3 regions of the Comamonas sp. Tr-654 genome follow, and region 1 is predicted to be linked to each of the others. Evidence: riboswitches for the same ligand, from Rfam matches in the RefSeq annotation. Region 1 holds a riboswitch; each other region holds the start of a gene.
The links. A riboswitch is a leader RNA that binds a small molecule or an ion and turns the genes downstream of it on or off. The one in region 1 is predicted to bind cobalamin.
Positions count from the first base shown of each region.

Region 2: it holds a riboswitch for cobalamin, as region 1 does, so the genes downstream of both, F3J24_RS20330 (TonB-dependent siderophore receptor) here and F3J24_RS04880 (ABC transporter substrate-binding protein) in region 1, are expected to answer to the same signal.
Region 3: it holds a riboswitch for cobalamin, as region 1 does, so the genes downstream of both, F3J24_RS20655 (TonB-dependent receptor domain-containing protein) here and F3J24_RS04880 (ABC transporter substrate-binding protein) in region 1, are expected to answer to the same signal.

Region 1 covers NZ_VWWQ01000001.1:1,064,059-1,067,331, reverse strand. The annotation lists gene F3J24_RS04885 (iron ABC transporter permease) at 1-384, opposite strand, end outside; gene F3J24_RS04880 (ABC transporter substrate-binding protein) at 439-1,446, opposite strand; cobalamin riboswitch at 1,577-1,803, opposite strand; gene F3J24_RS04875 (GNAT family N-acetyltransferase) at 1,862-2,365, shown strand; gene F3J24_RS04870 (DUF1624 domain-containing protein) at 2,514-3,273, shown strand, end outside.
Region 2 covers NZ_VWWQ01000007.1:97,899-101,171, forward strand. The annotation lists gene F3J24_RS20320 (iron ABC transporter permease) at 1-631, shown strand, start outside; gene F3J24_RS20325 (ABC transporter ATP-binding protein) at 628-1,425, shown strand; cobalamin riboswitch at 1,477-1,736, shown strand; gene F3J24_RS20330 (TonB-dependent siderophore receptor) at 1,980-3,273, shown strand, end outside.
Region 3 covers NZ_VWWQ01000007.1:175,795-179,067, forward strand. The annotation lists gene F3J24_RS20650 (cobyrinate a,c-diamide synthase) at 1-40, opposite strand, end outside; gene F3J24_RS20655 (TonB-dependent receptor domain-containing protein) at 47-1,957, opposite strand; cobalamin riboswitch at 2,025-2,266, opposite strand; gene F3J24_RS20660 (hypothetical protein) at 2,507-2,716, shown strand; gene F3J24_RS20665 (cell division protein ZapA) at 2,756-3,136, shown strand.

The DNA of each region.
Region 1 (3,273 bases):
CGAAACCAGCACGGCCCCCGTGGAAGCACCTGCTGAAATGCCCAGCAGGTAGGGCTCGGCCAAGGCGTTGCGCAGCAGGGACTGCAGAACCACGCCGGAGACGGCCAGCCCGGCCCCGCAGCTGGCGGCGACCAGGGCTCTGCTCAGGCGGTAATTCCAGACAATGCCCGCATTGATGGGGTCTATGACGTAGCTGGTTCCCAGCATTTGATTTGCGAGCACCTGGTACACGATGCGCGCGGAGATATCGGTCTCGCCAATCGCTATGCCGGACACGACGGTCAGCAGCAGCAAGGCCGCTGCTGCGGCCCCAAGCACGGCGGCGCGCAGCAACCGGCCGGTCGGTAGATGCGGTCTGGAAAGGCTCTGCGTGTAGGTATTCATGGCTCAGCGGCCGGGGCAAGGTGCGCCGGCATGCGGACTTCGTTGATGCCTGGCTTATTTGGAGAGGCCTTCGATCTTCAGCACCGCATTGGCAATCTGCTCCATGCCGTCCACCTGGCGGATGGAGCCTTGCAGGGCATCGGCGTCAACGATCACGATGCGGCCGTTCTTGACGGCATCCATGTGCTGGGTGACGGGATCCTTCTTGAGGAAGTCCAGCTTTTTCTGGTAGTCGTCTGCAGGGAAGCGGCGGCGATCCATGCGCGCAATGATCAAAATCGAGGGATTGGCCTTGGCAATCGTCTCCCAGCCCACGGTGGGCCATTCCTCTGCGGATGTGATGACGTTGCGCAAGCCCAGAGCTTGCATCATGTAGCCGGCCACGCCATTCTTGCCGGCCATATAGGGGTCGGCGGCCAGGTCTGCGCTGGAGAACCACAGTGCGGCAGACAGGTTCTGGAGCCCGGAGGACTTGACCTTGGCCACGGCCTGGGTCTGGCGATCGCTCAGCTCTTTGACCAGGCTTTCGCCGCGTGCCTCGACATCAAAAGCCTGGGCCAGCTGGCGAATGCCTTTGTACAGCGCTTTCACGTCGTAGCTGGCAGTACGCGTGCCGTCGGAGCCCATGAGATTGTTCTTGCCTTCGCAGTCGGCAGGCATGGCATAGGTGGCGATGCGCAGATCATGGAATTGCTCGCGCGTGCCCACCACGCCATCCTTGCCCACCATCCATTCAAACTGCGAAACCACCAAGGCGGGGCGCTTGCCGAGGACCGACTCGAAGCTGGGAATGTTGTCGGACAGGCGTGGCACCTTGTCGTTGACGGCCTTGAAGCGGGGCTGTACCGGGTTGAACCAGAGCGCTGTCCCGACGACCTTGTCGCCCAGGCCAAGTGCATAAAGCATTTCGGTGCCGGCCTGACCTATGGTGACCACCGAGGTGGGCGCCTTGTCGAGAGTGAGGGTGTAGCCGCAGTTTTGCAGCTGCACGGGAAAGTCGGTTGCATGAGCGGAAAATGCGGTAGCGAGCAGGGCAGTGCTGGCAAGGCTTCGAAGCAGCATCGGAATATCTTTCCAGAAGTGGCGAAAAGCACCTTGGAAGACATAGCAGGACACGCGCCTGAACTTTGCCTTGAGTGGCAGCAGGTTACCGGAGCGATGAAATGCTCACTTCCCGGACACCCCGCCGGCAATGAATGGTTGGTGCTCTGGCAGGTCTCCTGACTGGCAAATCATCGCTGGCTCATCGCCTTCCCAAACAGATGTTCAGTGGCTGTGTGATGGCTGGCTCATTGCCTACAGTTGCGGGGGCAGTTCCATTTCACGGGCCGGCCCCGAAGGTGCCTGACCCCTGGATTCCCTCATGCATTCGCCGCTGCGCACGCATGTTCTTGCGAAACCAAAGTTGCGGTAATGTAGCTGATTTTGTAGCAACAGTCCCAAGCCAAGACGACGAATGAGCCCGGATTGCCTCTCCATGCCCCGCTTGCAAGACATTTTCATCCAGCGCGTTCGTGAATTGCATCAGGTTCACAGTTTTGTGCAAAGCGCACGTGTTTCCATGTTCGGCGGGCGCATCGCTTCACTGGAAATTCCCGAGGATCTTCGCCATTTTGAAGAGACCTATCTAGCGGGTAGCGGCTGCATGCTGGCGGCTCTCGATGCTGACCAAAGAGTGCAGGCCACGATGGCCTGCCGGGACTATGACGGCAGATTTGCGCAACTGGATTTCGGACCGCTGAAGGTGGTCGAGGTCGTGCGCCTGTTTGTCGCTCCGCAATTCCGACGCTCAGGTCTGGGGCAGGCGATGCTGGATGTGCTGATGCGCCATGCTCTGGCCCAGCAGGTGCAAGTGCTATATCTGCACACCCATCCATTCCTGCCAGGAGCTCTTGAGTTCTGGCAAAGACAGGGCTTTGCGGTGATCGAGCGCGAAGACGATCCACTGTGGCAGACCATTCATATGCAGCGTCTCATGTGAAGCTTGAAAGGGATGTCCAAGGCTCGGGCTGTCGACCGGGTCCTTGGCGTGCGCACTGGACGCGGACGTGAAATCGAGCATGTCTGTGTCAGACACCGGGTATGAGTTGTTATGATATTGATAATTCGATATCAATAAAGCAAACAACTTGTCTTCTCTGTCTTCTCCACCAGCAAGTGCTGGGCGTCTGCAATCGATCGATGCGCTGCGTGGTCTCGTCATGCTGTTCATGTTGCTCGACCATGTTCGTGAAACCTTTTATCTGCATCTGCAGGTTCCCGACCCCATGGTCGTGGCGGACACTCCGCCTGGCCTGTTTTTCCCGCGCATGCTGGCCCATTTGTGTGCGCCGGTATTCGTGTTTTTGACGGGCCTGGGGGCGTACCTGTATGTCAGCCGGCATGCCGAGGCTACTCAGGCGCGCACCGCATCCGGCTTTCTGTGGCGGCGCGGCCTGTTCTTGGTGCTGCTGGAGGTGACGGTCGTCAACTTTGCCTGGACCTTCCAATTTCCTCCCGCCAAGATCTTTCTGCAGGTGATCTGGGCGATCGGTCTCTCCATGCTGGCCCTGTCGGTGCTGGTTTGGCTGCCGCGGAGGGCCTTGCTGCTGCTGGGACTGGTGCTGGTTGTCGGGCACAACCTGCTCGATGGTCTGCATTTTCCTGCGGGCCACGTGATGCATATACCCTGGGCGATCCTGCATGACCGTGGCTGGCTGGAGCTGGCGGGAGTGCAACTGCGCACGTCCTATCCTCTGCTTCCCTGGATCGGCGTGATTGCTCTGGGCTACGGTATCGGCCCGTGGTTTGGCAAAGGCTGTGACTCGGTGCAGCGCAGCCGCTATCTGCTGAGGGCAGGCATTGCCTGCCTGTTGGGTTTTGCGCTGCTGCGCACGCTCAATGTTTATG
Region 2 (3,273 bases), on a different contig from region 1:
GGCCTGTGTGGCCGTGTACTTCCTGGCCCATGCCAATGGACGATTGCAGGCATCGCGACTCCTCCTGGGCGGCGTGGCCATTGCCTACTGCCTGGGCGGCGTCACCAGCCTGATTGTGCTGACGGCAGATCAGCGCGAGCTGGCCAATTCCGTGCTCACCTGGACCCTGGGCAGCCTGGCAGGAACCCGCTGGCAGGAGCTGGGCCTGCCGGCTGCCCTGCTGGCGGCGGGCGTGGCCCTGCTGCTGGCACAGGCCCGCTCACTCAATGCGCTGCTGGCAGGCGAAGAGACCGCCGCCACGCTGGGGGTGGACACCACCCGCACCAGGCGCTGGCTATTCGTTCTGGTCTCGATGGTGACGGGCGTGCTGGTGGCGCTGACGGGTCCGATCGGCTTTGTCGGTCTCATCGTGCCCCATGTCGCCCGCATGCTGGTCGGCTCCGAGCACCGGCGCGTGCTGCCTGTGGCTGCTCTCACAGGTGCCATCTTCCTGATCTGGGTCGATGTGTTCTCGCGCATCAGCTTTGCCCCCGCCGAAGTACCCGTGGGGGTCATCACCTCGCTGCTGGGCGGCCCCTTCTTTGTCTGGATGCTGTGCCGCAAGAGCGTGCGTGAAAAGGGCAATCCGTGAGTTCCGCACCCAGCTCTTCCTGCCTGCTGGAGGCCAGCCGCCTGCATTGGCAGACGGCGGCCGCCTCCATTGTCAAGGACATCAGCCTGCATATCCGGCATGGCGAACTGGTCGGCCTGCTCGGCCCCAACGGCAGCGGCAAGTCCACCCTGCTGCGCATGATCTACCGCATGCTCAGGCCTGCCAGCGGTGCGGTCTGCATAGATGGACAGGACGTCTGGCAGCGCAGCGCTCGCGACAATGCCCGCTCCATGGCGGTACTGACCCAGGAAAACGGCAGCGAGTTCGATCTGCGCGTCTGCGATGTGGTGCTCATGGGTCGCACGCCGCACCAGAGCTCTTTCGCCCGGGACAGCGAGCAGGACTTCCGCATCGTCGCCCAGTCCCTGGCCCAGGTCGGTGCACAGTCGCTGGCGCAGCGCATGTTTTCGACCCTGTCAGGGGGCGAGAAGCAGCGCGTGCTCATGGCCAGGGCACTGGCCCAGCAGACCAGGCTGCTGGTGCTGGACGAGCCCACCAACCACCTGGACGTACGCCACCAATTCGAGCTGATGAACCTGATCCGCAGCCTGGGTCTGACCACGCTGGCCGCGCTGCACGAGCTGCCACTGGCCGCCCACTACTGCGACCGACTGTACCTGCTCAAGGCAGGAGAACTGGTGGCGCAGGGCACACCGGCCCAGGTGCTGACCGCGCAGACCATTGCCGAGGTCTACGGCGTGCATGCCCAGGTACGTCTGAGCGAGCGCAGCGGCAGACCGCTGATCGAGTTCATGCCGGATGAAACGCTCTGAGCCGAAATCGATTGCCCCATCAGGGGCTGATAGAATCTCTGCGCGCCTTGATGGCGCTTCGTTTCGGAAGGTGCTTGCTTTAAGAGCGAGTGAAACGGGAACAAGGTCTGATCAAAGATCAGGAAGCCTTGGCTGCCCCCGCAACGGTAAGCAGGTCAACACACTCACGCAAGTCGCAGCAGCACTTGCAGCCACTGGAGATGATTCGGCCCTCGCTACGCGATGTTTCGAGTTTTTCGGGAAGGCGAGATGTGCATTCAGACATGAATGGCCTGCGAGCCCGGAGACCGGCCTGCCGATAACCACGCTCGCCATTCAGCGGGCTTAGCCACAACTGTCTGCGGGGTGCGGATGGCTGCCAGACTGCAATGGTTTCAGCTCTCCAGAACCGGACCTTTGAACTTTGCGCGCGCAGCTTTCCCATCAGGCAGTTCCAGCCTTTTGTCGAAATGCGCACCACTACAAACCGTTTCTTCGCATCCAACGCTTCGCGCAAGAACCCTCCTTTTGCACTCCGTGCAGTACAGCTGGCACTGCTTTGGCCTGCTGTTTCAATGGCCCAACAAGCTCTGCCTGAGGTCACCGTCCAGGAAACTCGTCAGGCAGACAGCCGCCTTGAAACAGAGCGCCTTGCCACCTCAGCCTCGCACGTTGACGTGCGTGCGCTGGATCTGCCCGCCAGCGTCAGCGGCGTCTCATCCGAACAAATGCAAGAACGCGCCGACTATGGCGTTGTAGAAGCCGTCACCCGCTCCGTGGGCCTGAGTTCGTCGAGCGAACCCGGCAATGGAGGATTGTCTTTCTCCAGCCGCGGCTTTAGTTCTGTCGGTGTCGCGGAAGACGGCATCGTGCTTGGCGTTGCAGCAGGCACCATTAACTATCCCAACAGCAGTTGGGGCTATGAGCGTCTGGACGTGATGCGCGGCCCAGCATCACTGATGTATGGCAGCGGCACCATGGGTGCCACCATCAACGCCGTGCGCAAGCAGCCCAGCCGCGAGTCATCCACCGAATTGCTGCTCAGCGCAGGCAGCCACGGCACTGTACGCGCAGGTGTAGGCAGCACTGGTGCCATCAGTGACACATTGAGCTATCGTATCGATGCCTACGGTGAGCGCACCGATGGCGAACGTCATCTGGACGATGCCAGAAGCGGCAAGCTGATGAGCGCGCTGCGCTGGACACCGCGCGGCGATCTGACCTTCGATCTGACAGCCGACATCAGCAATCAGGCGCCTTCGCGCTATTACGGTACGCCAACTGTGGATGGCCGCGTTGTCAGCGCCCTGCGCGACAAGAACTACAACATCAACGACGCCGATATTCACTATCGAGATCAACGCTTCAAGGCTAAGGCCGAATGGCGCGTCAACGAAGCCATCACGCTGCGCAACGAGCTCTACCACCTGAGCTCCAAGCGTCACTGGAAGAATATCGAGGGCTATTACTACACTCCAGAAGATGGCACGATCAACCGCTATGACTATCTGGAAATCGGCCATGCCGTGCAGCAAAACGGCAACCGCATGGCAATGGACTTCAAGCCAGCCGATCACAAAATCGCCGTAGGCTGGGATTTCTCTCATGCCAATTTCCGCTCGTCTAGCAGCTACGATGGAGATCTCCAGACTCAAGTCTCCGCCGTCAATCCAGAAAATGGCTACTGGAGCAGCTCGGTTCCATATCTGCCCAGCTACCAATCTACTGTCAAACAAAATGCCTTGTTCATCGAGGACGCCTGGAAGATCAACGAGCAATGGCTGCTGATGGGCGGTATTCGCCGCGACTGGTATGACTTCTCGCGTCTAACCTATAGCACCAGCGCAGCGCTTGATAAAAGCCTGAATG
Region 3 (3,273 bases), on a different contig from region 1:
GCACGCCCGAACCTGTTTCATGCATTGCGGTGACTGTCATGGCCGCTTACCTGGCTTCCCACTTCACCCCGATATAGCCGCTGCGGCCTTCGGTGGCATAGGTTCGGGCCAGCTCATAGCGCCTGTCAGCCAGATTGTTGATGCGCGCCACCAGGCTCCATTCAGGTGTCAGCTGCTTTTGTGCACTCAGATTCCAGAGCGTGTAGCCGCCCAGCACGGTCTTGTTGGCAGCATCGTCAAAGCGCTTTCCGGCAGCCTGCATTTCGGCGCCCAGCCTCCAGCCGGCCAGCGTGGTGTCGGCAGACAGATTGGCGTAGCGCTTGGAGCGGCGCGCCAGTTGCAGATCCTTATCGGTATCGCGCGGATCCTGGAAGTCCACCGAACCTTGCAGGTTCACCATGCCCAAGCGGGTGGTGGCGGCCAGGGTGATGCCTTCGTAATGGGCCTTGGCCACGTTGGCATAGCAGCCGCCGTATTGGCCGGTATTGCCCGCACAGGAGCCTGTCCCACCCACATAGTTGATGAGATTGGAGACATTGTTGCGATAAAGCGTGGCCGAGAAGCTGTCGCTGCCCTTGCCCCATTTCAGGCCCAGCTCCACATTGCGGCCTTTTTCGGGCGACAGGCTGGCATCGCCATATTGGCTGAAGCGCTGATAGAGCGTAGGTGCGCGAAAGGCAGTGCCGGCCGATGCGGTTGCGCGCCAGTTGGGCATGAACTCATAGCCATACGCAGCACTGCCCGTGGTGTGGCCGCCGAACTCGCTGTCGCGGTCATGGCGGGCGTTGAGCTGCAGCGTGTGCTTGCCCGCATGCAGGCCATAACCCAGCGCCAGTGCGTTCTGGGAGCGATTGCGGCTGCCAATATCCAGGCCGTTGTTGACCAGCTTGTCTTCACGGCGTTCCAGCGCGGCCGTCACGGTCTGCGCTCCCAGCCGCCACTCGTTCTGGAACAGATAGCTGTGCAAACGTGTGTCGGTTTCATAGACACTGGGCTTGGTCTGGTAGAAATCGCGTGACTGCGTGTACTGAAGGCGCGTGCTGTAGACGTCGCTCCACTTGGCCAGCCAGTTCAGGCCTACCGCATTCATCTTGTAGATGCTGCGGTCGTCGGCCATGGGGCTGGTCTTGGAGACGGTGGCGTCATAACCCGCATTCATGTAGCTGGTCAGAGCCGTGGCCTCAACACGTTGATTGCTGTTGATCTGGTAGCCGACACGGCCGTTGAAGGCGTTGCTGCGATAGCCATCGGCATCGGGATTGAAGCCTGCAGAGGTCTTGGCATTGAAGCCGTTGCTGCTGGCATGTGAAACACCCAGGCTGTAGTCCCAGCCGCTGGCACCGCCGCTGACGCCGGCCTGAGCCTTCACCGTGCCACGACTGCCCCAGCCCAGGCCCACATAGGGCTTGGCTTTGCCCTCGCCCTTTTTGGTGAAGATCTGCACCACGCCGCCGATGGCGTCCGAGCCATAAACAGCCGCCGCCGGGCCTCGCAACACTTCAATACGGTCGATCGCTTCCAGCGGAATATCCTGCCAGGAGGCACCGCCCGTGGACTGCGAGTCCACGCGCACGCCATCGATATAGACAGCAGTGAAACGCGTGTCGGCACCGCGCAGATAAACGCTGGTGGTCGAGCCGGCGCCGCCGTTGCGCACCATCTGCACACCCGGCAGACGCGAGAGCACATCGGCCACACCCACGGCCCCCGCAGTTTCAATCGTTTCACGGCCCACCACCGACATATCGGCCACCAGATCCGACAAAGGCTGCTCGATGCGATTGGCGGTGACCACGGTTTCTTTCATCTGCACCGCATCGGCCTGCGCAGCTGACTGAGCCTGTGCGGCAAACGCCATGGCCAACGCAGATGCCAGGAAGGTGGGACGAAGAACAAAAGAGGCGCGTGCGCGCGAAGCCACCCGCGCCAGGCGCAGGGACGAAGATTGCGGACTCATGGAAAGCACACTTGAATACGCCCATGCCAGCCTACCCGCCGACATTGAGCAAACATACCTGCACACAATGCAGGCAACCCATGTTGGCCGGTATCCGGGCTAGGCGAATCATCCTCTTGCCGGCCTTCCCAGCGCGCAGCGCCAGTGGCCATGGGGAAAAAGGCGGAATGCCGCAGCATTCCATTCGCCGACCGTTGCGGGGGCAGCGCAGGTTCGGAGAGCCAGTGCATCTGGCCAGCCCCTCCCTGCTTCCCGTTGAACTGAGACCACAGAAAAGCAGCCTCGAGCACCAACAGGCGCCCATTGTAATGAGCGCTACGCGGCGCAAATCCTTCATTCGAAGTAGCCTTGCGCGGTTCAGGTGACGATTTTTTACCTTAAACCTGCGTTTGAGGCACACAGAACTTGCGCAGCACGCTACGATTTTGAGAGAACTATTGCAGTTTCCCGACTACGACAGTCAAGCAGGCCGTGCTCTGGCGCAAACTGCGAATTTGCCTGCACATTTATACTCACCCACGGACTGCAAGACCTACAATGGCAGAGTCTATGACCACCCAGCCCTCTCTTGATCTCATTGCCGAGCGCGTAGAGCGTCTGCTGGTGCGCCACGAGGAACTGCAGCGCACCAACACCCTGCTCACCGATCAGGTCATCGCTCTGACGCAAGAGCGCGATTTGCTGCGTCTGCGCCTGCAGGCAGCACGTGCGCGCGTCGATGCATTGATCGAACGCCTGCCCGCCAACCAGGGAGAGTGACAGCCGTCACCCCCATCACCAGACCCGCCACTGACGCCCATGAAGCAGATCGATGTGCAAATCATGCAGCAAAGCTACGTGCTGACCTGCCCCGATGGTCAAGAAGAACGTGTGCAGGAAGCCGTTCGCCGCGTGGACGAGGCGATGACCCGCATCCGCGACAGCGGCAAGGTTCGCTCACGCGAGCGGGTGGCAGTGCTGGCAGCCCTCAACATGGCTTTCGATGTGCTCGACCGCGATGCGCAGCAAGCCCACATGGCCAACGCCCAGGCTGAAATGCAGGCACTCGCTCAGGAGCAAAGCGCGGCCTCCGAAGTCAGTGCCGCCGCCCAGGCCGAATTGCAGCGTCAGCAGGAGCTGGCAGAGCAACTGGTGCTTAGGCTCGATCAGGCTCTGGATGCTGACGCCAGGCTGCTTTGATCAGTTAACCTCGGCGACAAAGCAGTCATGAGCTGCCCACGGCTGCCAATACCCGCTAGAATAAAACCGTCTGCAAATCTGCCGGTTTTTATATTTCCTTGAACCAATGCTCAACGAGCATGGGCTTGATAAATCAC